One region of the Cedecea sp. Ae19-4 genome, then DNA from elsewhere that is predicted to be linked to it. Evidence: riboswitches for the same ligand, from Rfam matches in the RefSeq annotation. Region 1 holds a riboswitch; each other region holds the start of a gene.
The links. A riboswitch is a leader RNA that binds a small molecule or an ion and turns the genes downstream of it on or off. The one in region 1 is predicted to bind thiamine pyrophosphate.
Positions count from the first base shown of each region.

Region 2: another riboswitch for thiamine pyrophosphate. It lies ahead of thiM (hydroxyethylthiazole kinase); the one in region 1 lies ahead of AAIE02_RS09995 (TenA family protein).
Region 3: another riboswitch for thiamine pyrophosphate. It lies ahead of thiB (thiamine ABC transporter substrate binding subunit); the one in region 1 lies ahead of AAIE02_RS09995 (TenA family protein).
Region 4: another riboswitch for thiamine pyrophosphate. It lies ahead of thiC (phosphomethylpyrimidine synthase ThiC); the one in region 1 lies ahead of AAIE02_RS09995 (TenA family protein).

Region 1 covers NZ_JBCHWG010000001.1:2,099,313-2,104,921, reverse strand. Annotated here, with positions in the region: gene zigA (zinc metallochaperone GTPase ZigA) at 33-1,253, shown strand; gene AAIE02_RS10010 (ABC transporter substrate-binding protein) at 1,297-2,229, opposite strand; gene AAIE02_RS10005 (ABC transporter permease) at 2,255-3,025, opposite strand; gene AAIE02_RS10000 (ABC transporter ATP-binding protein) at 3,022-3,762, opposite strand; gene AAIE02_RS09995 (TenA family protein) at 3,759-4,439, opposite strand; TPP riboswitch at 4,499-4,600, opposite strand; gene AAIE02_RS09990 (LLM class flavin-dependent oxidoreductase) at 4,764-5,609, shown strand, end outside.
Region 2 covers NZ_JBCHWG010000001.1:2,244,763-2,250,371, forward strand. Annotated here, with positions in the region: gene AAIE02_RS10655 (PfkB family carbohydrate kinase) at 1-583, shown strand, start outside; gene AAIE02_RS10660 (UTRA domain-containing protein) at 557-1,303, opposite strand; gene thiD (bifunctional hydroxymethylpyrimidine kinase/phosphomethylpyrimidine kinase) at 1,390-2,190, opposite strand; gene thiM (hydroxyethylthiazole kinase) at 2,187-2,975, opposite strand; TPP riboswitch at 3,014-3,110, opposite strand; gene AAIE02_RS10675 (hypothetical protein) at 3,107-3,268, opposite strand; gene AAIE02_RS10680 (YadA C-terminal domain-containing protein) at 3,504-4,430, shown strand; gene lpxO (lipid A hydroxylase LpxO) at 4,568-5,470, shown strand; gene AAIE02_RS10690 (FMN-dependent NADH-azoreductase) at 5,536-5,609, opposite strand, start outside.
Region 3 covers NZ_JBCHWG010000002.1:1,017,166-1,022,774, forward strand. Annotated here, with positions in the region: gene AAIE02_RS17595 (DedA family protein) at 1-630, shown strand, start outside; gene thiQ (thiamine ABC transporter ATP-binding protein ThiQ) at 627-1,325, opposite strand; gene thiP (thiamine/thiamine pyrophosphate ABC transporter permease ThiP) at 1,309-2,919, opposite strand; gene thiB (thiamine ABC transporter substrate binding subunit) at 2,895-3,878, opposite strand; TPP riboswitch at 3,910-4,011, opposite strand; gene sgrR (HTH-type transcriptional regulator SgrR) at 4,047-5,609, opposite strand, start outside.
Region 4 covers NZ_JBCHWG010000002.1:536,248-541,856, reverse strand. Annotated here, with positions in the region: gene nfi (deoxyribonuclease V) at 1-515, opposite strand, end outside; gene hemE (uroporphyrinogen decarboxylase) at 527-1,594, opposite strand; gene nudC (NAD(+) diphosphatase) at 1,630-2,403, opposite strand; gene AAIE02_RS15335 (Rsd/AlgQ family anti-sigma factor) at 2,502-3,005, shown strand; TPP riboswitch at 3,056-3,166, shown strand; gene thiC (phosphomethylpyrimidine synthase ThiC) at 3,256-5,157, shown strand; gene thiE (thiamine phosphate synthase) at 5,157-5,609, shown strand, end outside.

The DNA of each region.
Region 1 (5,609 bases):
AATAATAGCTGCGCAGTCAGTAAGGAGTTGCAATGTCATCGTTAACACAGGCCCACAATCGGCCAAAGAAACTGCCCGTTACCGTGCTGTCCGGTTTTTTGGGTGCCGGTAAAACCACTTTGCTGAATCATATTTTAAATAACCGGGAAGGGCGGCGGGTGGCGGTGATCGTCAACGATATGTCCGAGGTGAATATTGACGCTGCGCTGGTGCGTGAGGGCGGTTCCAGCCTGACGCGCACCGATGAAAAGCTGGTGGAGATGAGCAACGGCTGCATTTGCTGCACCCTGCGTGAAGATCTGCTGGTGGAAATCAGCCAGCTTGCCCGGGAAGGGCGTTTTGATAACCTGGTCATCGAATCTACCGGTATTTCCGAACCGCTGCCCGTGGCGGAAACGTTCACCTTTGTGGACGATAAGGGGGAAAGCCTGTCCGATATCGCCCGGCTCGACACCATGGTGACGGTGGTGGACGGCTTTAACTTCCTTCGGGATTATGAATCCTACGACAGCATTCAGTCTCGCGGCGAGTCCATGGGCGAAGGAGACGAGCGGACCGTGGTCGACCTGCTGATTGACCAGATAGAATTTTGCGACGTGCTTGTACTTAACAAAACGGATCTTATCGGCGACGCGGAGAAACGCCGCCTGATGTCCGTGCTGCATTCCCTTAACCCTCGCGCAAAAATCATCACTTCGGCGTTTAGCCAGGTTAGCCTTGATCAGGTTCTGGATACCGGGCTGTTTGACTTCGATGCCGCCGCTCAGGCGCCGGGCTGGCTAAAAGAGCTGCGCGGCGAACATACGCCGGAAACCGAAGAATACGGCATCCGTAATTTTGTTTTTCGTGCCCGGCGTCCCTTCCACCCGGCGCGTTTCCAGATGGTGACCGACGGCGGTCTGAAAGGCGTTATTCGCTCCAAAGGCTTTTTCTGGCTGGCAAGTCGCCCTCAGCATGCCGGATCCTGGTCCCACGCGGGCGGCGTGATGCGCCAGGGGCTGGCAGGGATGTGGTGGGCCAGCATTCCCCGTGAACAGTGGCCGCAGGATGCCGACAGCCTCCGGCACATTTTAAAGCACTGGGAAGACGGTATTGGCGATGCGCGCCAGGAGATTGTTTTCATCGGCATTGATATGGACGAGGCGAGCCTGCGCGAGAAGCTGGAGTATGCCTTACTCACCGATGCCGAAATGGCAGAAGGGCCTAAAGCCTGGGCACGGTATTACGATCCGATTGATGCCTGGTTCGACTGACGGAAGCCCGGCTGCCCGTTGGCAGGCAACCGGGCAACCTGGCCTAGTGCAGCTCTACGGCGTAGTCATCCACCGGGGTGATTTTCTTGATCAGCTTGTTATCAAACAGGAACTGTTCGTAGGCCTGGTAGCGGGCGCGGTCGAGTTTAGCCGGGTCAGTTGCAAACAGCGGCAGGCTTGCCTGCCAGGCCTGCTTATTCAGCTCGGTATTCAGCTCTGCATGGGCTTTGGCAAAGGCCTGCCAGGTTTCCTGCGGATGTGCCTGCAGGTACTCGTTGCCTTTTTTCAGCGCGGCGAAGAATTTTTTGATCTTCGGTTCATTCGCCGTTTTACGATTCGCCACAAAAATCAGCTCATCGTAGGCCGGGACGCCGTAGTCCTCGACGTTAAACACCACCGGGGGTTTGCCCTGAAGCTTCAGCTCGATCGCTTCGATATTGCGGTAGCCGCCGATCACCGCATCCACCTGGCCCGCCAGCAGAGCGCTGGTGAGCTGGAAGTTGACGTTGATGAGCTTCATCTCTTCCGGTTTGACGTGCTCATGCTCAAGCAGGGTGGCAAGCGTCGCCTGCTCGATACCGCTGACGGAATAGCCGATTTTTTTGCCTTTAAGATCCGCTGGTGATTTGATGGCCTGATCCAGCGTCATCACCGTATTCAGCGGGGTGTTAATCAGCGTCCCGACGCGCACCAGCGGCAGCCCCTGATCGGCAAAGAAATGCAGCTGTGGTTGGTAGGTAATGGCCAGATCGGCCTGCCCGGCGGCAACCAGGCGCGGCGGCAACGCCGGGTCAGACGGCGGGATGATCTTCACGTCCAGCCCTTCGCCCTTAAAAGCGCCAATTTGTTCGGCCACCATAATGGGCGCGTGATCGGGGTTAATGTACCAGTCCAGCACCAGGGTCAGCTTTTCAGCGGCGGAGGCCTGAGCGGCAAAGGCGGCGGTGAGCAGCAGGCCACACAGCGTTTTTTTCATCTTCTTAATTCCTTAATTAAGGCGGTTATTCGTTGTTTTCAGGCGACCAGACAATCAGCCGCCGCAGCAGGGCATCGACCACCAGCCAAAGCAGAACGGTCATCAGGACTAAAATAAACAGCGCGGCAAAGCAGACGTCGGTTTGCATGCGGGCGTTGGCGTTCAGCATGACGTAGCCCAGCCCTTCGGCAGAGCCCACCCATTCGCCAATAATTGCCCCGATGGGGGCGACGGCAGCGGCCATGCGCAGCCCCGAGCCAAAAGCAGGCAGCGCCGCCATCAGCCGGACGTGCCTCAGCTGCGCCCAGCGTGAAGCCCCCATCGTGCGGGCCAGATCCAGATAGTCGTTATTCACCCGGCGCAGTCCGTCAAAGAACGATGACACCACCGGGAAGAAAATCACCAGCACCGCCATCGCCACTTTGGCGCTCATGCCAAAGCCGAACCACAGCACCAGCAGCGGTGCGAGGGCAAACACCGGGATTGCCTGACTGGTGAGTACCAGCGGCATCAGCCAGCGCTGGAGGCGGGGGGAAAACATCATGCCCAGCGCCAGGCCTGCACCGAGGAGTACGCCCAGAATTAGCCCGCTGATAATCTCTGAGGCGGTGACCAGCGTGTGCCAGGCGAGATAATCGCGGCCATCCCATAACGCCAGTGCCACCGAAGCGGGAGAGGGCAAAAGAAAGGCGGGAATATTGCCGAGGGTAAGCAGATACCAAAGTAGCAGCAGCCCGGCAAAGACGGTCAGCCCGCGGCGCAGGCGTGTAGCAGGGGTGTCTGAAGTCAGCTTCATTCGGCGGCCCTGATCAACTGTTGCAGCAGCCCGGCCTGGCTTTGGAGTAGATCTACATCGTCCGGCGCGCGGGGCGGCTGCCCGGCAATAACATGCGTATCGTCGATGCCCGCAGGCCAGCGGGAGAGCACCAGCAGGCGGTGGCTGAGCCGACAGGCTTCCATCGGATCGTGAGTGATCAGCAGCACGGTATTTTTTGCCAGCAGCCTGGCCGCCAGGTCCTGAATGGCCGTGCGGGTGATGGCATCCAGCGCCGAAAACGGCTCATCCATCAGCACTATCGGGCGCTTTTCGTAAAGCGTCCTGGCGATGGCGGCACGTTGCCTCATCCCGCCCGATAGCGAAGCTGGCAGGGCTTTGGCATAGCCAGCCAGCCCGACCTGCTCAATCAAATGTTCCGTCCATTGTCTGTCGACCGCCTCACCACGCAGGCGAGCTCCGAGGGCCACGTTCTGCTCAATGTTGAGCCACGGGTAGAGCAAATCTTTCTGCCCCATCCAGGCGATACGCCCGGCAACCGGCAGACCGTCGCTGCAGGTCACGCTTCCGCCACTGGCCTGCGCCAGCCCGGCGATAATCTTTAGCAGGCTGGTTTTACCGGCCCCGCTCGCGCCCAGCAGGGCAACGAAGCTGCTGCCGGGAATATCAAAATTCAGCTGCTCAAAAATGGTCTGCTGGCCAAAGCGCAGGCTGAGATCGCGCACCTGAATGCCCGGCGAAGTCGCGCTGTCGGTCATGAGGCATTCAGCCCCATCTGCCAGAACGCGGATTCAAGCTGCGTCGCGGTGGTAAAAATCTGTGATAGCTCTGAGAAACGGCTTTCCGCGCCACGCTGGTGGCCTACGTTTTCGAGCAACTGCACAGCGGCCCGCACGCCGGTGAGGTAGCCTTCATCGCCATAGTTACGGATCCAGTTCGCGTAGGGATTGCCTGCCATCACCGTGTCGGGGCTATGCAGCAGGCCAAGGCCGATTTCTGCATATCCGGCCACGCAGGGCAGCAGCGCAGCCAGCAGATCGAGCGCGTCGCCTGAATGGCCAATATCCAGCACGTAACGGGTGTAATTCATGGTTTCTGGCGCTTCCGCCTCGGCCACTATTTGCGCTTCGTCCAGGCCCCAGCTTCGACAGTAGGCCACATGGAGCGGCAGCTCGGAGACAATGGCATTCAGCGATGCGGTCGCGGTGCGCATTTCCGGCAGCGTGCGAAGCTTGCTGACCAGCAGGGCGTAGGCGCGGGCAAAATGAATCAGGAAAAGATAATCCTGGGTCAGATAGCGCTTGAATGCGGCTTCAGGCAGCGTGCCGACAGCAAGCTGCTGCAGAAAAGGGTGATCGACGTAATCCTGCCAGTGCTGGCCGGCCTGCTCGCGCAGTCGTCCGTAAAGACCGTTTTCGAAAAGTGGGGTGTACATGGGACCTCCTGGGTAAGTGGAGATCCGGGCGCGCAGAGGTATGAACAGACAATAACAGAGCTGTGATTGCCGACCGTCCCTTCGCTGGCATGACCCAGATCAGGTTCAAAGGGTTCGGCTTACGCCATCTCAGCCCATACAGGACACCCCTCGGAGGTGCCTGTTATACGACATTTACTTTTTGATTACAATCGCCGGGCGCTGTGTCTGACCTTGCTGAAAGCGACGATCCGTTTAGTGCGGTATCGCAATATTTTGCTGGCACTCGGGGCGGGAATTTTGTCACTGTAGGCCGGTTACCTACGAGTCTAAGGATGATATCCGATGAAAAAGATTGGTTTTCTCTCGTTTGGCCACTGGTCGCCTGCCGCCCAGTCCGGCACGCACTCTGCGGCGGATACGCTGCTGCAGTCCATCGATCTTGCCGTTGCTGCAGAAGAGCTTGGCGCGGACGGCGCTTACTTCCGCGTGCACCATTTTGCTCGTCAGCTAAGCTCGCCTTTCCCGCTGCTGGCGGCCATCGGGGCAAAAACCAAACGCATTGAAATCGGCACCGGCGTGATCGATATGCGCTATGAAAATCCGCTTTACATGGTGGAGGACGCGGGGGCGGCGGACTTGATATCCGGGGGCCGCCTGCAGCTTGGAATTAGCCGTGGCTCGCCGGAGCAGGTGATCGACGGCTGGCGATATTTTGGCTATGTGCCGGGCGAAGGAGAGACCGAAGCCGATATGGCGCGCCGTCATACCGAAGTGTTCCTCGAGGCGCTGAAAGGGGACGGTTTTGCCGAACCTAACCCGCAGCCGATGTTTCCTAATCCGCCGGGGTTGCTGCGTCTGGAGCCGTTTTCTGCCGGGCTGCGGGAGCGAATCTGGTGGGGAGCCAGCTCCAACGCGACCTCGGAGTGGGCCGCGAAGTTAGGGATGAACCTGCAAAGCTCCACGCTGAAAACCGATGAATCCGGCGAGCCGTTTCATATCCAGCAGGCGAAGCAAATCCGTGCTTATCGGGCCGCGTGGAAAGAGGCGGGCCATACGCGTGAGCCACGCGTTTCCGTCAGCCGCAGCATCTTCGCGTTAATGGACCAGCGCGACCGCAACTACTTCGGCGGCAGCGGCAAAGAAGGCGATCAGGTTGGCTACATCGAGCCACAAACCCGGGCCATTTTC
Region 2 (5,609 bases), 150 kb from region 1:
CTGGCTTGACGGCCTGACCATCCCGCCAGGTAGCCTGCTCTCGCTCTCTGGCTACCAGCTTGCCGGGCCGTGTGCGGAACTGCTCGTTGGCTGGCTGGAGTCGCTGCAGGAAATTACCCCGTTCATCGACTTTGGCCCGCGTATCGCAGATATCCCGCAGCCGCTGCTGGCGCGGATTATGGCCTGCAAACCGATTGTTTCGCTCAACCGTCAGGAAGCGGCGATTGTTGCCGAATGGCTTGAAGTGGAAGCGGAAAATATTGAAGCGATTTGCCGTGCATGGCTCACCCGCTACGGCAGCCAGCTGATCGTTCGTTTAGATAAGGACGGCGCGTGGTTTGCGGCCGGCGATAACATAGGGATCGCTGCGCCCTTCCCGACTACCGTCGTGGATACCATCGGCGCGGGCGACAGCCATGCGGGCGGCACAATTGCGGGCCTGGCGGCAGGCTGGAGCCTGGAAGAAGCAGTCAGCCTCGGGAATGCGGTAGCCAGCTACGTGGTCGGCCACCGGGGCGGGGACTGCGCGCCAAAACTCGCGCAGCTCGAGCAAACCTTACTCCTCGCAGACGAAAACGTATAAGTCGCTGCGGCAATGGCTGATGCTGTACTCGATGGGCCGGTTGTGCGGGTCGAACGCCACCTGTTTGATGACCAAAACCGGCACCGGCGTTTCCAGTTTGATGTGTGACTGGAATTCGCTGTCCGGCATTCTGGCGCTGACCCGGCTGCGGGTGCGCTGCGGAATAATGTTCTGGCTGCGGAAGTAGTCGTACAGCGAAACGCCAATCTCATCCGGGTCGGCAATCAGCCCGGTCGGCACGTAAGACTCTTCGATAGACACCGCATCTTCATCCACGTAGCGAATGCGCTTGAGCAGGAAAACCTCGCTTTCCGCCGGGATCGCGAGTTGTTCAGCCACGTCTGCCGGGCATTTCACCACGCGTTTGTTCACCCACAGCGTATTTGGCTTTTTACCCCGAAGCACAACCTGCTGCGAAAAGCCCCTGGCCTCTTTCAGCGAATACTCAAACGTCGCATTAATTTGCGTCCCGTAGCCGCGCGAACGCGTCACCACGCCGTCATCTTCCAGCGCCTGCATCGCCTTGCGCACGGTAATGCGTGACACCCCCGTGAGCTGGCTGAGATCGCGCTCCCCCGGCAGGATATTGCCCTGCGGCAACAGGCCCGCGCGCACGGCGTTTTTCACCGTTTCGGCAAACTTGAGGTACAGAGGAGCGTTATCCGGAGCGGAAAAGCGCTGTTTGAGCTGTTCAACTAACTGGTGATGAGCCTGTTCCATGGTACGCAATTGTCCGGCAGGGAAGATGAAGCCAGTATAGTACCACTGGTATTACGCTGGCTAAAAACTTCTCTTTTAACCGACAGTTACCACCATTCGTGAAAATGATGTACCGGGCCGATACCGTGCCCGACCTCCAGCGAATCCGCCTGAGCCAGCGCCTTCGACAACCAGATTTTTGCGGCAGCCACGGTTTGCGCCCAGTCGTCATGGCGGGGGCGGAGCGCAGCCAGCGCGGCAGATAAAGTGCAGCCAGTGCCGTGGGTGTTTTTTGTTTGCACGCGCGGCGCGGTAAAGCGCTGGACATCGTGGCTAGTAAATAGCCAGTCCGGGCTTTCTGCGTCGTCGAGGTGCCCGCCTTTCATCAGCACGGCCTCGCAGCCCATTGCCAGCAGCGCTTCACCCTGTTCGCGCATCTCTTTTTCACTGCGCGCGTGGGGCGCATCCAGCAGCGCTGCCGCTTCCGGGAGATTGGGCGTGATCAGCGCGACATGCGGCAATAGCTTCCGACGTAAGCTTTCTACCGCCGATGGGGCCAGCAGCGGATCGCCGCTTTTCGCCAGCATCACCGTGTCCAGCACCACGTTTGGTACCTTATAGAACGCCAGTCGCTCTGCGACGGCTTCAACGATATCGGCCTCTGCCAGCATGCCAATTTTTGTGGTGTCTATTCGCACGTCGCTCAAGACAGAATCTAACTGCGCCGCCACAAACTCAGGCTCAATACGATAAACGGACTGCACGCCACGGGTATTCTGCGCCACCAGCGCAGTGATCACGCTTGTGCCGTAAGCGCCGAGCGCGGAGAAAGTTTTCAGATCGGCCTGGATCCCCGCGCCACCGCTTGGATCGGTTCCGGCAATAGTTAATGCGTTGATGCGTTTCATGCAAGCCCCTCCGCATTCAGCAGATAAAGGGCGTCGAGGAAGGCTGGGGTAAAACTGCCCGGCCCACGGCTGGCGGCGATGGCCTGCTCGCCGGCAAGCGACATAAAGCGGCAGGCGCTGGCGACGTTGTCCAGCCTGTCTCCCGGTAAAGCACAGCACGCAGCAACCACGGCGGAAAGCGCGCAGCCGGTGCCGACCACACGCGTCATGAGTTCTCCCCCGCCGGTCACGGCAAACGTTCGTTCGCCATCGGTGACGTAATCAGTTTCTCCGGTTACGGCAACCACTGCACCGGTTTCGCGGGCCAGCTTTTGCGCCGCCGGGATCGCCGAAAGTGCATCATCGGTGCTGTCTACGCCACGGCCTCCGGCCTGCTCCCCTGCCAACGCCATGATTTCAGACGCATTACCGCGAATGGCGGCTGGTTTCAGTTGAATAATGTCGCGAGCGAAACGCGTGCGGAAAGCCAAACCACCCACGGCGACCGGGTCTAGTGCCCACGGCGTTCCGGCGCTATTGGCGGCGTGAATAGCAGCCAGCATCGCCGCAGCGCGTTCTGAAGTCAGGGTGCCAATGTTGATCAGCAGCGCGCTGGCAAGCCCGCTAAATTGTGCCGCTTCTTCGGCTTCAATCACCATCGCCGGGGCAGCCCCAAGCGCCAGCAGCACGTTAGCGGTAAAGGTTTGCACTACGTCATTGGTCATGCAGTGAACCAGCGGCGAATGCTGACGGAGGTGGTGTAAAACAGAGGCGGCGGTTGCGCCGGGTAGCAGGTCAGGTTGCATAACGGTAAGGCTCCTGTCCGGCGTGAAAGAAGGGACGCCGGACAGGCATCTGACTTCCCTACGCTGGCATTATCCAGATCAGGTGGTACGGGTATTTCTCAGCCTTCACAAAGAAGGGCACCCCGAGTCATTTACAGCAATATGTTGTGATTAATGCAGGTCATTAATCCGTGCAGAGGATGGTAATGCCAGCGGGAAGTCTTGTAAACGGCAAAAACGGTCATCATCCCGTCAAATTTAGCCGCTCCACGCTCTTCTGCCATCAAGCGGCCCGCGAGTAACTGCACTTTCAAACGTAAGCGCCTTACCCCTTTTCACCCCGATTGTAACAGCGGTGTGAGCAGCCTGGCACCAGCGCAAATAATGAATGTGAACGGCCTGTTTTATCGCTTTTAAACACTCTCCACTAAGAATTTTCTTATGATTTAGATCAAGGATTGCATTGTCACATTTCGGGATAGTTCATCGCCGTTATTAGTGCACTCAATAATGCATTGGAACGTTCAATTTATTTATGGTGAGAGAAAAATGAAATCCTTTAACTTTGGTCAATCAATGGCTTTGGTGTTTGGTATTTTGGTCCTTTCGACTTCAGCCAGGGCTGATGTGGTAAGCGACTTCTATAATAATATGGTGAATAAATCTATTACCTGGCAGGAAGCAAAGGCCTGTTTTGAAAGTATGGATGCGTCGCAGCAGCAGGCTGTACGGGATTACGATCGCGTCCATCAGACAAACTATACCAGCGATTTTGTGAGTGGGACGGTGACGACCCCGCATATGGACGGGAATCATTCAGAGCCCGTTCCGCCGCATCCCGATGCTCCCCACTCAATCGTCGCCAGCACGCTTACCCCTTCAACGGCGATAATTATGGATCCGGTTGTACCGTCCACAGCCGATAAAAGTTCACACCTGGACAGCCCGGAGACAGATGCCGACCACCAGGCAGCCAAAGATAAAGCGATGATCGAATATGTCCAGTCTCAGGTTAAAAACGGCGCTGATGGTAAAAACGGAACAAATGGCAAAAATGGCCTGATAACCACCGAAACGAAACTTGATACGGCAACGCAGGCACGCGTATCCACTAACGCTAACAATATTTCTTTAAATACGGGACATGCAGAAAATAATACCCGCCTGATTCAGGCCAACAGCCTATCGATAGACAAATTAAATAATGCATTTTCTGCATTAAAAGACGAAGTTAACAATAATCAAAAAGAGGCCAACGCGGGTATCTCTGGCGCGATGGCAATGAGCAATATACCGCAGGTGATGAATAATCAAACCGTGGCTATAGGGGCAGGGATTGGCGGCTATGAAGGTGAAAATGCTTTAGCCGTGGGCGCCTCTACACGTATCGGAAATGCTGTTGTTGTGAAAGCCACCGTCAGTGATGATACAGAAAACAATATGGGTTACGGCGCGGGGTTATCTGTAGGCTGGTAAGTTTTCCCAGGCAACATTTACTTCGTTAAAACCACTGCTATGCTCTATTTCAGCGCCTTTTCAAAGGCGCATTTTGGGCAGTCGGGGCTTTGGCCCGGCAGGGAATGAGCAAAAAAACACAGTGGTCAGATAACAACATGAAATATATTATTTTACTCATCATTATTATTTCAGTGGTCTATGTGCATTATCGCGGCAAGATTCGCTTTCGTTTCTGGCGGCAGCTGTCGGACCATTCCACGTTTACCGCCCCGCTTAACGGTTTTATGTATCTTTTCTCTAGGGTGCCGAATACGCCCTATTTAACACCGGAAACCTTTCCCGAGCTGACAACGCTGCGGGAAAACTGGGAAGTGATTCGCGACGAAGGTATGCATCTGCAACAAATGGAGCAGATAAAAGCCGCGGATAAATTTAACGACGCCGGTTTCAACTCCTTCTTTAAAACAGGCTGGAAGCGCTTTTACCTGAAATGGTATGAAAACGCCCACCCGTCGGCCAGCATACTGTGCCCGAAAACCACCGAACTGCTGCGCACCATTCCTTCCATCAAAGCTGCGATGTTCGCCACCCTGCCCGACGGCAGCCGCCTGCCGAGGCACCGGGATCCGTACGCCGGTTCGCTGCGTTTTCACCTTGGACTTGCGACCCCGAATGACGATCGCTGCTTTATTGAAGTGGACGGGAAGCGCTATAGCTGGCGGGACGGTGAAGGCGTGCTGTTCGATGAAACCTATATTCACTACGCGGAAAACACCAGCGGCGAAAATCGCCTGATTCTGTTCTGCGACGTGGAAAGACCGATGCGCTACCGCTGGGCTCAGGCGGTTAACCACTGGCTGGGGCGCAACCTGATGAGCGCCGCGTCGGCACCTAACGATGAAAACGACCGCATCGGTGGGATCAACCGCGCTTTCCGCTACATCTATCAGATTCGTATCGTCGGCAAGAAGTTAAAAAGCTGGAATAAAACGGTGTATTACATCGTGAAATGGATCCTGTTTGGCGGGATTGCCGTGCTTATCTGGCGGGCGTTTTAGTTCACTTCCGCGAAATAAACGAGCCTTTGCAGTAATAGCCAGGGCTCGTTATTCGTTATCCGTAATCAGGCCAGTGACGCAATCTGGTTTTTCGCATCGGCGAGTGCGGCGCTTTTCGCTTCGTCGCCACGGCTCAGGT
Region 3 (5,609 bases), on a different contig from region 1:
GCGCTGATCGGCAGTGGCCAGGTGAATTTCTATTATGCCTGGGGCGCCGGGATCGTCGGCTGTCTGCTGGGGGACTGGATCTCGTTCTGGCTTGGGCAGCGTTTCAAAGGGCCGCTGCACCGCTGGTCATTTATGAAGAAGAATAAAGCTCTGCTGGATAAAACCGAACACGCGCTGCATCAGCACAGCATGTTTACGATCCTGGTGGGGCGCTTTGTTGGCCCTACGCGCCCGCTGGTGCCGATGGTTGCTGGGATGCTGGATTTACCGCTGGCGAAGTTTATGCTGCCGAATATCATCGGCTGCCTGCTCTGGCCGCCGCTCTATTTTCTGCCGGGGATCCTTGCCGGAGCGGCCATAGATATTCCTGCGGACATGAAAAGCGCCAGCTTCAAGTGGCTGCTTCTGGCGGTCGTTTTACTGCTTTGGCTGGCCGTGTGGCTAAGCTGGCGCTGGTATCGCAGCGGTAAGCGTGGTACCGATCGTCTGACGCGCTATTTACCGCAAGCCCGGCTCAACTGGCTGGCTCCGTTGATGCTGGTGGCGGGCATTGGCAGTTTTGCCGCCTTGCTGCAACATCCCTTGATGCCGGTGTACTGGGATATCCTGCGGAAGGTGCTGTCGCACTAACTACCGATCCCTAACAGCGCGGAGGCGCTTGCCTCCCCGCTGAGCAATGTGCCTGTTTCGCCGTCCCATGCAATACGCCCGTCTTTTACCACGATGCTGCGGCTGGCGATGCGGGCTGCATCTTCAATACTGTGAGAGACCATCAGCAGCGCCAGCCGTTGCTCCCGGCACAGCTCGTCGAGCAGCTGTAGCATCTCTTTGCGCAGCGCCGGATCAAGCGCCGAGAAAGGTTCGTCCAGCAGTAAAACGGGCTGCTGACGAACCAGGCAGCGGGCCAGGGCGACGCGCTGCCGCTGGCCGCCGGAAAGCTGAGACGGCAGACGATCCAGCATGTCAGTTAATCCCACGCGTGCCGTTATTTCCCGCAGTCGCCGCTTCTGGGCTTCATTAAGTTTCATTCCCGGATGCATGCCCAGGGCGATATTTTGCCGGACGGTCAAATGGCTAAACAGATTATTTTCCTGGAAAAGCATGGAAACCGGGCGAGCTGAAGGCGGTGTCCGGGTGTGATCCACGCCGTCGATGACGATGTTGCCGCTGGCAGGCTGCAGGAACCCGGCGACCAGGCTCAGTAACGTACTTTTCCCCGCCCCGCTTGGCCCCAGGATGGCGATTCGTTCCCCCGCCGCAACCTTCAGGGAAAAGCGCATGGGTAAGTGCTGGTACAGCCAGGTTACATCAGTCAGAGTTAGCATCTTGCCCCGGAAGTTTTTCAATCAAGGTAAACAGCATAAAACAAAGCAGCAGTAGAAGTAGCGCTGTGACAGCGCCTTCCTGGCTGCGGTAAGAGCTGATCTGCTGATACAGCCAGAAGGGCAGCGTGCGGAAATCTTCATTGCCGAACAGCGCCACCACGCCGAAATCGCCAATCGACAGGACGCAGGCAAAGGCCAGTGCCTGGGCTATCGGGCGTTTCAGCGCTTTTAGCTCAATAAATCGCAGGCGATTAAAGCCGCTGATATTCAGCGACTGGCAAAGCTGAGTGTAGCGTTCTGCCACGTCTCGCATGGGGTTTTCGAGCACCTTTAAGGCGTAAGGAATCGCCATCAGCGCATTGGTAAAAATAACAATAGCGTCGGCGGATTGCGGCAGGCCCACGGTATTGTTTAGCAGCAAGAAGAAGCCGGTGGCGAGGACGATGCCCGGCATCGCCAGAATCAACATGCCGCTAAGTTCAATGGCCTGCCCGGCGAAGCGTTGGTTACGCAGCCGAAGTTCACGCGAACTCCAGAGCAGCATCAGCGTCAGCGTCACGCTGACAAGCCCGGCGGCAGTGGCAATTCTCAGTGAAGTCCAGAGCGCGTTCCAAAGCGCTGGCTGCCGCAGCACGCTGCCCATGCTGCCGTTAATCCCATCGACCATCACCGCTAGCAGCGGGGGGAGCAGCAGCACCAGGGCGAGCACAATAAGCAGGCCATCACTAAGTTTTCGGCGCAGAGAATCCTGTGGATCGCGCCAGCCCTGAAGCTGGCTGACGCCGACGGGAATCGCCTTGCTTAGCTTCTGACTCAATAACACCAGGCCAAGGCAGCACGCCATTTGCAGCAGAGCCAGCAATGCCGCTTTGGCGGGATCGTAGTCGTAGCTTAATGCCTGAAAAATGGCCAGCTCGATGGTGGTTGCCTGCGGGCCGCCGCCCAGAGAAAGCACGGTGGCGAAGCTGGCGAAGCAAAGCATAAAAATCAGGGCGCCAACCGGGAGTAGCTGGCGGCGCAGCCAGGGCCACTCGACGAAACGGAAGAAATACCAGCCCTGCATCCCCAGCTGTGCCGCCAGCTGACGCTGTTCCGAAGGGATATTGTTCAGCGCCTGCAGCAGAAGACGGGTCGCCATCGGCATATTAAAGAAGACGTGCGCCAGCAGGATGCCCTGCAGGCCATAAGGGGAAAAGTGCCATTCAACGCCCAGCCAGCCGCAGAGCGTGGCCAGCCAGCCTTCTCGCCCATAAACGGAAAGAATACCGAAAACGGCGACCAGCACCGGCAGCACCAGCGTCATGGCGCACAGCCTCAGCAGCGCCAGTCGGCCAGGAAAGCGGCGGCGGTAGAGCGCGCGGGCTAAAAAGATGGCCGGGAAAACGGAAAGTGCGGCGGAAAGAAAGGCCTGCCAGAAGGAAAAGCGCAGGACGTGCCAAAGATAGTCGTCCCGCAATATGGCAAAGACATCCGTCTGCGGAGCGTTAAGCCACAGCGCCAGAAAAGCCGCCAGGGCTACCGCCACGACCAGCGTTGCGGCAAAGAGCCCTGGATACAGCCAGCCTGGTATTAGCGGCTGACGGCGCGTTGCCATTCATTGATCCATTCTGCGCGCTGGGTGGCCACCTGCTGAGGGAGAAATTCCAGTGTGGTTTGCGGCTTCACCAGGCTGTCGAAGCCCGCAGGTAATGCCACGTTGGTCACCGGATACATCCAGTTGCCGGTAGCAATGGTGTTCTGGAAACCTGGCGTGGTGATGAATTTGATAAATTTCTCGGCGAGTTCAGGCTGCTTGCTGTTCGCCAGTCGGCCCGCGACTTCAACCTGCAGATAATGCCCTTCGCTGAAATCCGCGGCGGCGTAGTTGTCTTTCTTCTCTTCGATGATGTGGTAGGCCGGGGAGGTGGTGTAGCTCAGTACCAGGTCGGCTTCCCCTTTCAGGAACAAGCCGTAAGCTTCGCTCCAGCCTTTGGTGACGGTGACGGTTTTTTTCGCCAGCTTTTGCCAGGCTTCCGGGGCTTTGTCACCGTACACTTTTTGCATCCACAGCAGCAGGCCAAGCCCTGGAGTGCTGGTGCGCGGATCTTCGTAAATGACCTTCCATTTTTGATCGCTTTCAACCAGCTCTTTCAGGCTTTTGGGCGGGTTTTTTAGCTTGTTCTTGTCGTATACGAAAGCAAAGTAGCCGTAATCGTAAGGCACGAAAGTGGTGTTCTTCCAGCCGCCGGGCACCTGAAGGGTGGCGTTTTCGACGTTAGAGGGGGCAAACAGTTTGGTTTGCGTGGCGGCTTCTACCAGGTTGTTGTCCAGCCCCAGCACGACGTCTGCTTTGCTGTTCTTGCCTTCCATGCGTACGCGGTTCAGCAGAGAAACGCCGTCTTCCAGCGCCACAAATTTTAGCTCGCAGTTACAGTCGGCCTCAAAGGCTTTCTTCACCGCCGGGCCTGGGCCCCAGTCGGCGGCGAACGAGTCGTAGGTGTAGACGGTTAATACAGGTTTAGCGAAAACGGGCATGGCGGCCAGCGCCAGCAGCGGCAGAAATTTTTTGAACACTTTGCACCTCAGTAAAAGGGGGCAAAGGAATTGAGTTGAGTGTCTCAAATCCCTTCGCCGGCGTTATCCGGATCAGGTTCGACGGGTATTATCTCAGCGCGGACAAACTGTCCTGGCACCCCGTTGAGCAGGGAGGATTCTACTGATTTCCTTTGGGTTACGGAAGCGTTATGGGCCCGGTGGGGCAAACCAGGCAGATTTGAAATCAAACCAGCCTAGCGTGTTCATCCGCACCCCGCGCATACTGCGCTGGCCTTCAATGCGCAACCAGTGGTGAATCAATGGGATAACGTCATTGCGCTCCAGCATTTGCTTGCACCATTCAGGCAGGGCCAACGTTTTGCTGTGCCAGCGACGGGCATCGCCCTGCCAGTCGCCAGGGATGCATTTTTGAATCAGCGGGACTTCGTAAAGCTGGGCAAACAGAGAGTATTCCAGCGGCATGGTGAAGTTCACGCTGTTCAGCCAGATGTCGCTTTCGGCCTCGCCCTGATGCCACTCAGCATAGTCTATCTCCTGCACAACCAGCTTCACGCCCTGCTCTGCCAGTAATTCGGTCATGATGCTGCTGATCACCCGGTGCTCTACGTGGTCGCGGTAGTAGGTGAGCGTTATGCTCTCCAGCCCGGCGGGTTTAGGGAGCAACGGCCCGGGCCTCGAATGGTGCCAGCGGGGGAGCAAACCATAAGCCGGGAACCAGTACTGCTGATACTGCTCTGTAGCGCGGTAGATAAGGTTAACCGGGGAGAGAATATGCCCAATCCACTGGCGCACGCTTTCGTCAACGCCAAGGCTGGATCGGCTGTCGAACAGCAGATAGTAGCAGCCTTCTTCCGGGCGGCTTTCGACGGCTTTTTCACTGTCCGGCATACCCTGGAGCTGCACCCCGCAGCTGGACTCCTCGCCAACTTCCGGCAGTACCCAAAAGTTGACCTCGTCAATGAGCGCCCGGAAGCCAAAGTAATCATCAAAGGCGTGGATCTTCAGCTGGTTGCGGTTGTTCCGAGCCACGGAATAGGGGCCCGTGCCGATGGGCTGGCTGGCGAAATTTGTCATCGTTGTCCATTCGCGCGGCAGGATCATGGCGTTCACGCTGCCCAACAGCCACGGCAGCCAGTCATCCGGCTGACTAAGGTGGATATCCAGTGTCCAGATAGTCGGCGAGGTGATTTGCGTGATATGGGCAAAAAGCGGCAGGGCGTTGATGCGCTGCAGGGAAGAGATGATATCGAGCATGTCCAGCTCGCGACCGTGATGGAAATGGATGCCTGGGCGCAGGAAGAAGCGCCAGCGTAAAGGGGAAATTTGCTGCCAGTGGTGAGCAATATCCGCTTCGAGTTCCCCATTTTCCTCATTTATACGCGTCAGACCGCTAAATATCTGGCGGGCAATGTGGGTTTCGGAGCGCCTAAGCGCCGAGCCGGGCAGCAGATTTAGCAGCGGGCGATAGTAAAGGACACGCAGAATGTGTCGACCCTGGCGAAAGCTGCGGCCAAGATGAGAAATCAGCATCTGGCGGACAGCGGCTTTGTCGCCGACGATTTGAACCAACTGATCGATGCGATCCTGCTCCAGCAGATCTTCCGCCCGCTGCTGCTGAAGCGCCAGCCCGGTATAGAGGAAAGTGAGCTGCGAGCGCTTGCCTCGTCCGGCTTCCGCCTGCCAGCTTAGCCAGCCCTTTTCCTGCATCGCATTAAGCAGCGTACGCATATGGCGGCGGGAACAGCTCAG
Region 4 (5,609 bases), on a different contig from region 1:
AAAGGATTACAGCGTTTTTTACTGCGCCAGACCCAGGCCAGCTGCTCGCCTTTGTCCATCAACGGCGCACGAGCGTCGGGCTCGTCCCCCAGCGGTTCAAACTTCCCGCACAGCCGCTTTTTCGCCACGCCAATCGTCGGCACATCCACCAGCAGCCCAAAATGGCTGGCAACCCCTAAACGACGGGGATGCGAGATGCCGTGTCCGTCCACAAACACCAAATCGGGCTTCTGCGAAAGCATACCCCACGCCTCAAGCAGCGCGGGATATTCGCGGAAGGATAAAAAGCCGGGGATATAAGGCATGGTGGTGGCAATTCTTGCCACCTGATATTCAACCAACTCAAGAGACGGGTAGCTCAACAAAACGATGGCCGCGCGGGTGACGTCTCCGCCTTGTTCAAACCCCACATCGGCCCCGGCGATCAACCGCGGCGGATCCTGGTCAAGACGATCTTCGCGGATCACCTTTGAGGCCAGATCCAGCTGTTGCTCTCGCAGTATGGTGAGATCCATCTCTTGCTACCTTAAGCCTGGTGGTATTGCGCGGACAGGCGATGCACGGCTTCCACAAAGACGCCTGCATGCTCTGGTGGAACGTCCTGGTGAATGCCGTGCCCAAGGTTAAAGACGTGCCCTTCCCCCTGCCCGAAACCAGCCAGAATGGTGGCAACTTCTTCTTCGATACGTGCCGGCTGAGCGTAGAGCATGGAAGGGTCCATGTTGCCCTGCAGCGCGACTTTATGGCCTACGCGACGACGTGCATCTGCAATGTCCGTTGTCCAGTCGAGGCCCAGTGCGTCGCAGCCGGTTGCCGCCATCGCTTCAAGCCACTGCCCGCCGCCTTTGGTGAACAGCGTCACCGGTACACGGCGGCCATCGTTTTCACGCAGCAGGCCATCGACAATTTTGTGCATGTAGTAGAGCGAGAATTCTTTGTAATCGCGCCCGCTCAGCACGCCACCCCAGGTGTCAAAGATCATTACCGACTGCGCGCCCGCACGAATTTGCGCATTCAGGTAGAGCGTCACGCTCTGCGCCAGCTTATCCAGCAGCAGGTGCAGCGCTTTCGGGTCGGCAAACATCATTTTCTTAATCACGGTGAAGGCTTTGCTGCTGCCGCCTTCCACCATATAAGTGGCCAGCGTCCATGGGCTGCCGGAGAAGCCAATCAGCGGTACTTCGCCCTTCAGTTCACGGCGAATGGTGCGCACCGCGTTCATCACGTATGCCAGCTCACCTTCCGGATCGGGAATCGGCAGCTTTTGAACGTCGGCCAGGCTTTGAATCGGGGAGCTAAAGCGCGGGCCTTCCCCCGCTTCAAAGTAAAGCCCAAGCCCCATCGCATCCGGGATGGTCAGAATGTCCGAAAAGAGGATCGCCGCATCCAGCGCGTAACGGCGCAATGGTTGCAGAGTGACTTCGCAGGCCAGCTCGGCGTTTTTGCACAGCGACATAAAGTCACCCGCCTGAGCGCGCGTCGCCTTATATTCAGGTAGATAACGCCCTGCCTGGCGCATCATCCACACAGGGGTGACATCTACCGGCAAGCGCTGCAGGGCGCGCAGGTAACGATCGTTCTTCAGTTCAGTCATGTTTACCTTTCCTTTAGCTGTATCGCCGCAGTCTATCATTCATAGTCCGCGCGACACAGGGCGACGGTATCTTCAATTAAGCGGCGCGCCACGGTACCCGGCGGCGGTAACAGCGGCAGCTGGTCATAGCGATACCAGCCCGCATCCAGCAGCTCTTTCGGGTCAATCTTGATTTCACCGCTGTGATAATCCGCCATAAATGCGGTCATCAGCGACTGCGGGAACGGCCAGGGCTGGGAAGTCACGTAGCGCAGGTTTTTCACCTGAATGCTGCTCTCTTCCATGACTTCGCGAGCCACCGCCTGCTCCAGCGTTTCGCCCACTTCGACAAACCCGGCCAGCACGGTGTAGACGCCGTTGCGGTGGCGCGTGTGCTGAGCCAGCAGGATATGATCGTCCTTACGAATAGCGACAATAATGCAGGGGGCAATTTGCGGGTAATAGCGTTCCCGGCAGTGCCCGCAGAGCATTGCCCATTCGCTTTTGCTGAAGTGCATTTCATGGCCGCAGTAACCGCAATACTTATGCGAGCGATAAAACTCGGCCAGTTGGACGCCGCGCCCGGCCAGCTGGAACAGGCCCACATCGCGATCCAGGAGCTGGCGCAGCGAGCCCATGTCCGAGCGGCGGTTTTCACGAATCAGCCACACGGGCTCACCTTCCCACTCACCGATATCCAGGGCGCGGCTGCCTACGAGTTGAAATTCCTCCGCGCTGCCGTGAGGTAAGTCACCCTGCGGCAACCATATTTTTTGCTCATGGCTGACTATCCACCAACCATGATCTAAGTTTTGAATAACACGTTCCATAACCTGGTGCACATCCCCGTGTTCACTGATATAAACAATTAGTTTTTACTTTTTTGGGTTAGTTTGCGTTCAATCTTTTAACTCACGGAGTCTCAATCATGCTGAACCAGTTAGCCAATCTGACTGAGCGCGTTGGTGGTAGTAATGAGTTAGTCGACCATTGGCTGCAGGCCCGTAAGCACCTGTTGGTCGCCTATTACAACATGGTCGGGATCAAGCCTAACAAGGAATCGCACACCGCGCTCGACGAAAAAGCGTTAGACAATTTTTGCCACGGCCTGGTGGATTACCTCTCTTCCGGTCATTTCAGTATCTACGAGCGAATCATCAGCAACCTGGAAGGCAGTAGCCCGCTGCTAAGCGCAGCTCAGCTCTACCCTCAACTGGAAGCCAACACCCAGCAAATCATGGACCTCTACGATTCCCATCTGGAAAACGCCATCGACCGCGACAGCTGGGTCGAGTTTCAGCAGGCGCTGTCGGAGATTGGCGAGTGCCTGGAGTCCCGCTTCACCCTTGAAGATAAACTAGTCCTCCTGGCTATTGATAACAACCTCGACGGCAGCGCCAGCGATCCTGCCGGGCTGGCAAGTCCAGCTTGAGTTGTTAGCTATTAACGAGTAATTTACAACTTTCCCACCGCAAGGTGGGATCATTCTTGTCGGAGTGCCGAGTGCGTTATGCACCGGCTGAGACCGTTAATTCGGGATCCGCGGAACCTGATCAGGTTAGAACCTGCGAAGGGAACAAGAGTAATTCTGTCTTTGGGTACACCCGTTCTCGGGCGGCCCATATCCATTACTCCTTCCGTTGTCCTGACAAGCCATATCCTGACTAAACCTGGAATGAGCTATGTCTGCATCTGAAAAAAAACCTGGCCGCCGCGAACAGCGCGCCGCCGCCCAACACTTCATCAACACGCTTGAAGGCACCGCCTTCCCCAACTCCCGACGCATCTATCTGATCGGGTCACGTGAAGATATCCGCATCCCGATGCGCGAAATCCAACTCAGCCCAACGCTCACCGGCGGGAGCAAAGATGCCCCGCAATATCAGCCGAACGAGGCGGTTCCCGTCTACGATACCTCCGGCCCCTATGGCGATCCCGACATCGCCATAAACGTGTTAAACGGGCTAAATCCCCTACGCAGCGCCTGGATCGACGACCGCGGCGACAGCGAAACGCTGGGTGACCGCAGCTCCGCTTACACAAAAGCGCGTCTTGCCGACGACGGCCTGGACGAGTTGCGCTTTGAAACTCAGTCCAAACCTCGCCGGGCAATAGCCGGGCAATGCGTCACCCAGTTGCATTACGCCCGCAAAGGCCTTGTCACCCCGGAGATGGAATTCATCGCCATTCGCGAAAATATGGGGCGCGAGCGTATTCGTGATGCCGTCCTGCGCCACCAGCATCCCGGCGAAGGGTTTGGGGCCCGCCTGCCGGAAAACATCACGCCGGAGTTCGTCCGCGATGAAGTCGCCTTCGGGCGAGCGATTATTCCCGCCAATATCAACCACCCGGAATCAGAGCCGATGATTATCGGCCGCAATTTCCTGGTGAAGATCAATGCCAATATCGGCAACTCGGCAGTCACGTCTTCTATTGAAGAGGAGGTGGAGAAGCTGGTGTGGGCCACTCGCTGGGGGGCAGACACGGTGATGGACCTCTCCACCGGCCGCTACATTCATGAAACGCGGGAATGGATCCTGCGCAACAGCCCGGTGCCCATCGGCACGGTGCCCATCTACCAGGCGCTGGAGAAGGCGAACGGTATCGCCGAAGACCTGAGCTGGGAGATGTTCCGCGACACGCTGCTGGAGCAGGCAGAGCAAGGCGTGGATTACTTCACCATTCATGCGGGCGTGCTGCTTCGCTACGTCCCGATGACCGCGCAGCGCCTGACCGGGATCGTGTCGCGCGGTGGATCGATTATGGCGAAGTGGTGCCTGTCCCATCATCAGGAAAACTTCCTGTATCAGCACTTCCGTGAAATCTGCGAAATTTGCGCCGCCTATGACGTTTCCCTTTCTCTGGGCGATGGCTTACGCCCGGGTTCCATTCAGGATGCCAACGACGAAGCGCAGTTTGCCGAACTGCATACGCTGGGCGAGCTGACCAAAATTGCCTGGGAGTACGACGTTCAGGTGATGATTGAAGGCCCGGGGCATGTGCCGATGCAGATGATTCGCCGCAACATGACCGAAGAACTGGAGCATTGTCACGAAGCGCCTTTCTATACCCTTGGCCCGCTCACAACCGACATCGCACCAGGCTATGACCACTTCACCTCCGGCATTGGCGCCGCCATGATCGGCTGGTTTGGCTGCGCGATGCTTTGCTACGTCACCCCGAAGGAGCACCTCGGCCTGCCGAACAAAGAGGATGTTAAGCAGGGACTAATTACCTACAAAATTGCCGCTCACGCCGCGGACCTGGCCAAAGGGCATCCCGGCGCACAAATACGCGACAACGCGATGTCCAAAGCACGCTTTGAATTCCGCTGGGAAGACCAATTCAACCTGGCGCTCGACCCCTTCACCGCTCGCGCTTACCACGATGAAACGTTGCCGCAGGAATCCGGCAAAGTCGCGCATTTCTGTTCCATGTGCGGCCCTAAGTTTTGCTCCATGAAAATCACCCAGGAAGTGCGCGATTACGCCGCAAAACAGGCGAGAGATGCTGGCATGGAAGATATGTCCCAGCACTTTCGCGCCCGGGGCGGCGAAATTTATCTCAGACAAGAGGAAGCATAATGTCCAGACTCACTTTCCCTGCCACCTCACGCCAACTGGGCCTTTATCCGGTCGTCGACAGCGTGGAATGGATCGAACGTCTCCTCGGGGCAGGCGTCAAGACCATCCAGCTCCGCATTAAAGACAAACGCGATGCAGACGTTGAAGCCGACGTCATCGCAGCCATTGCGCTGGGCGAACGCTACAACGCTCGCCTGTTCATTAACGATTACTGGCGACTGGCCATCCAACACGGTGCCTACGGCGTACACCTCGGCCAGGAAGATATGGATGTCGCCAACCTGGCGGCGATAAGCGAAGCCGGACTGCGTCTGGGGCTTTCAACCCACGACAACATGGAAATGGATCGCGCCTTAAGTGCAAACCCGTCCTACATCGCGCTGGGCCATGTCTTCCCTACCCAAACCAAGCAGATGCCCTCTTCCCCTCAAGGGCTGAATAAGCTGGCAGAA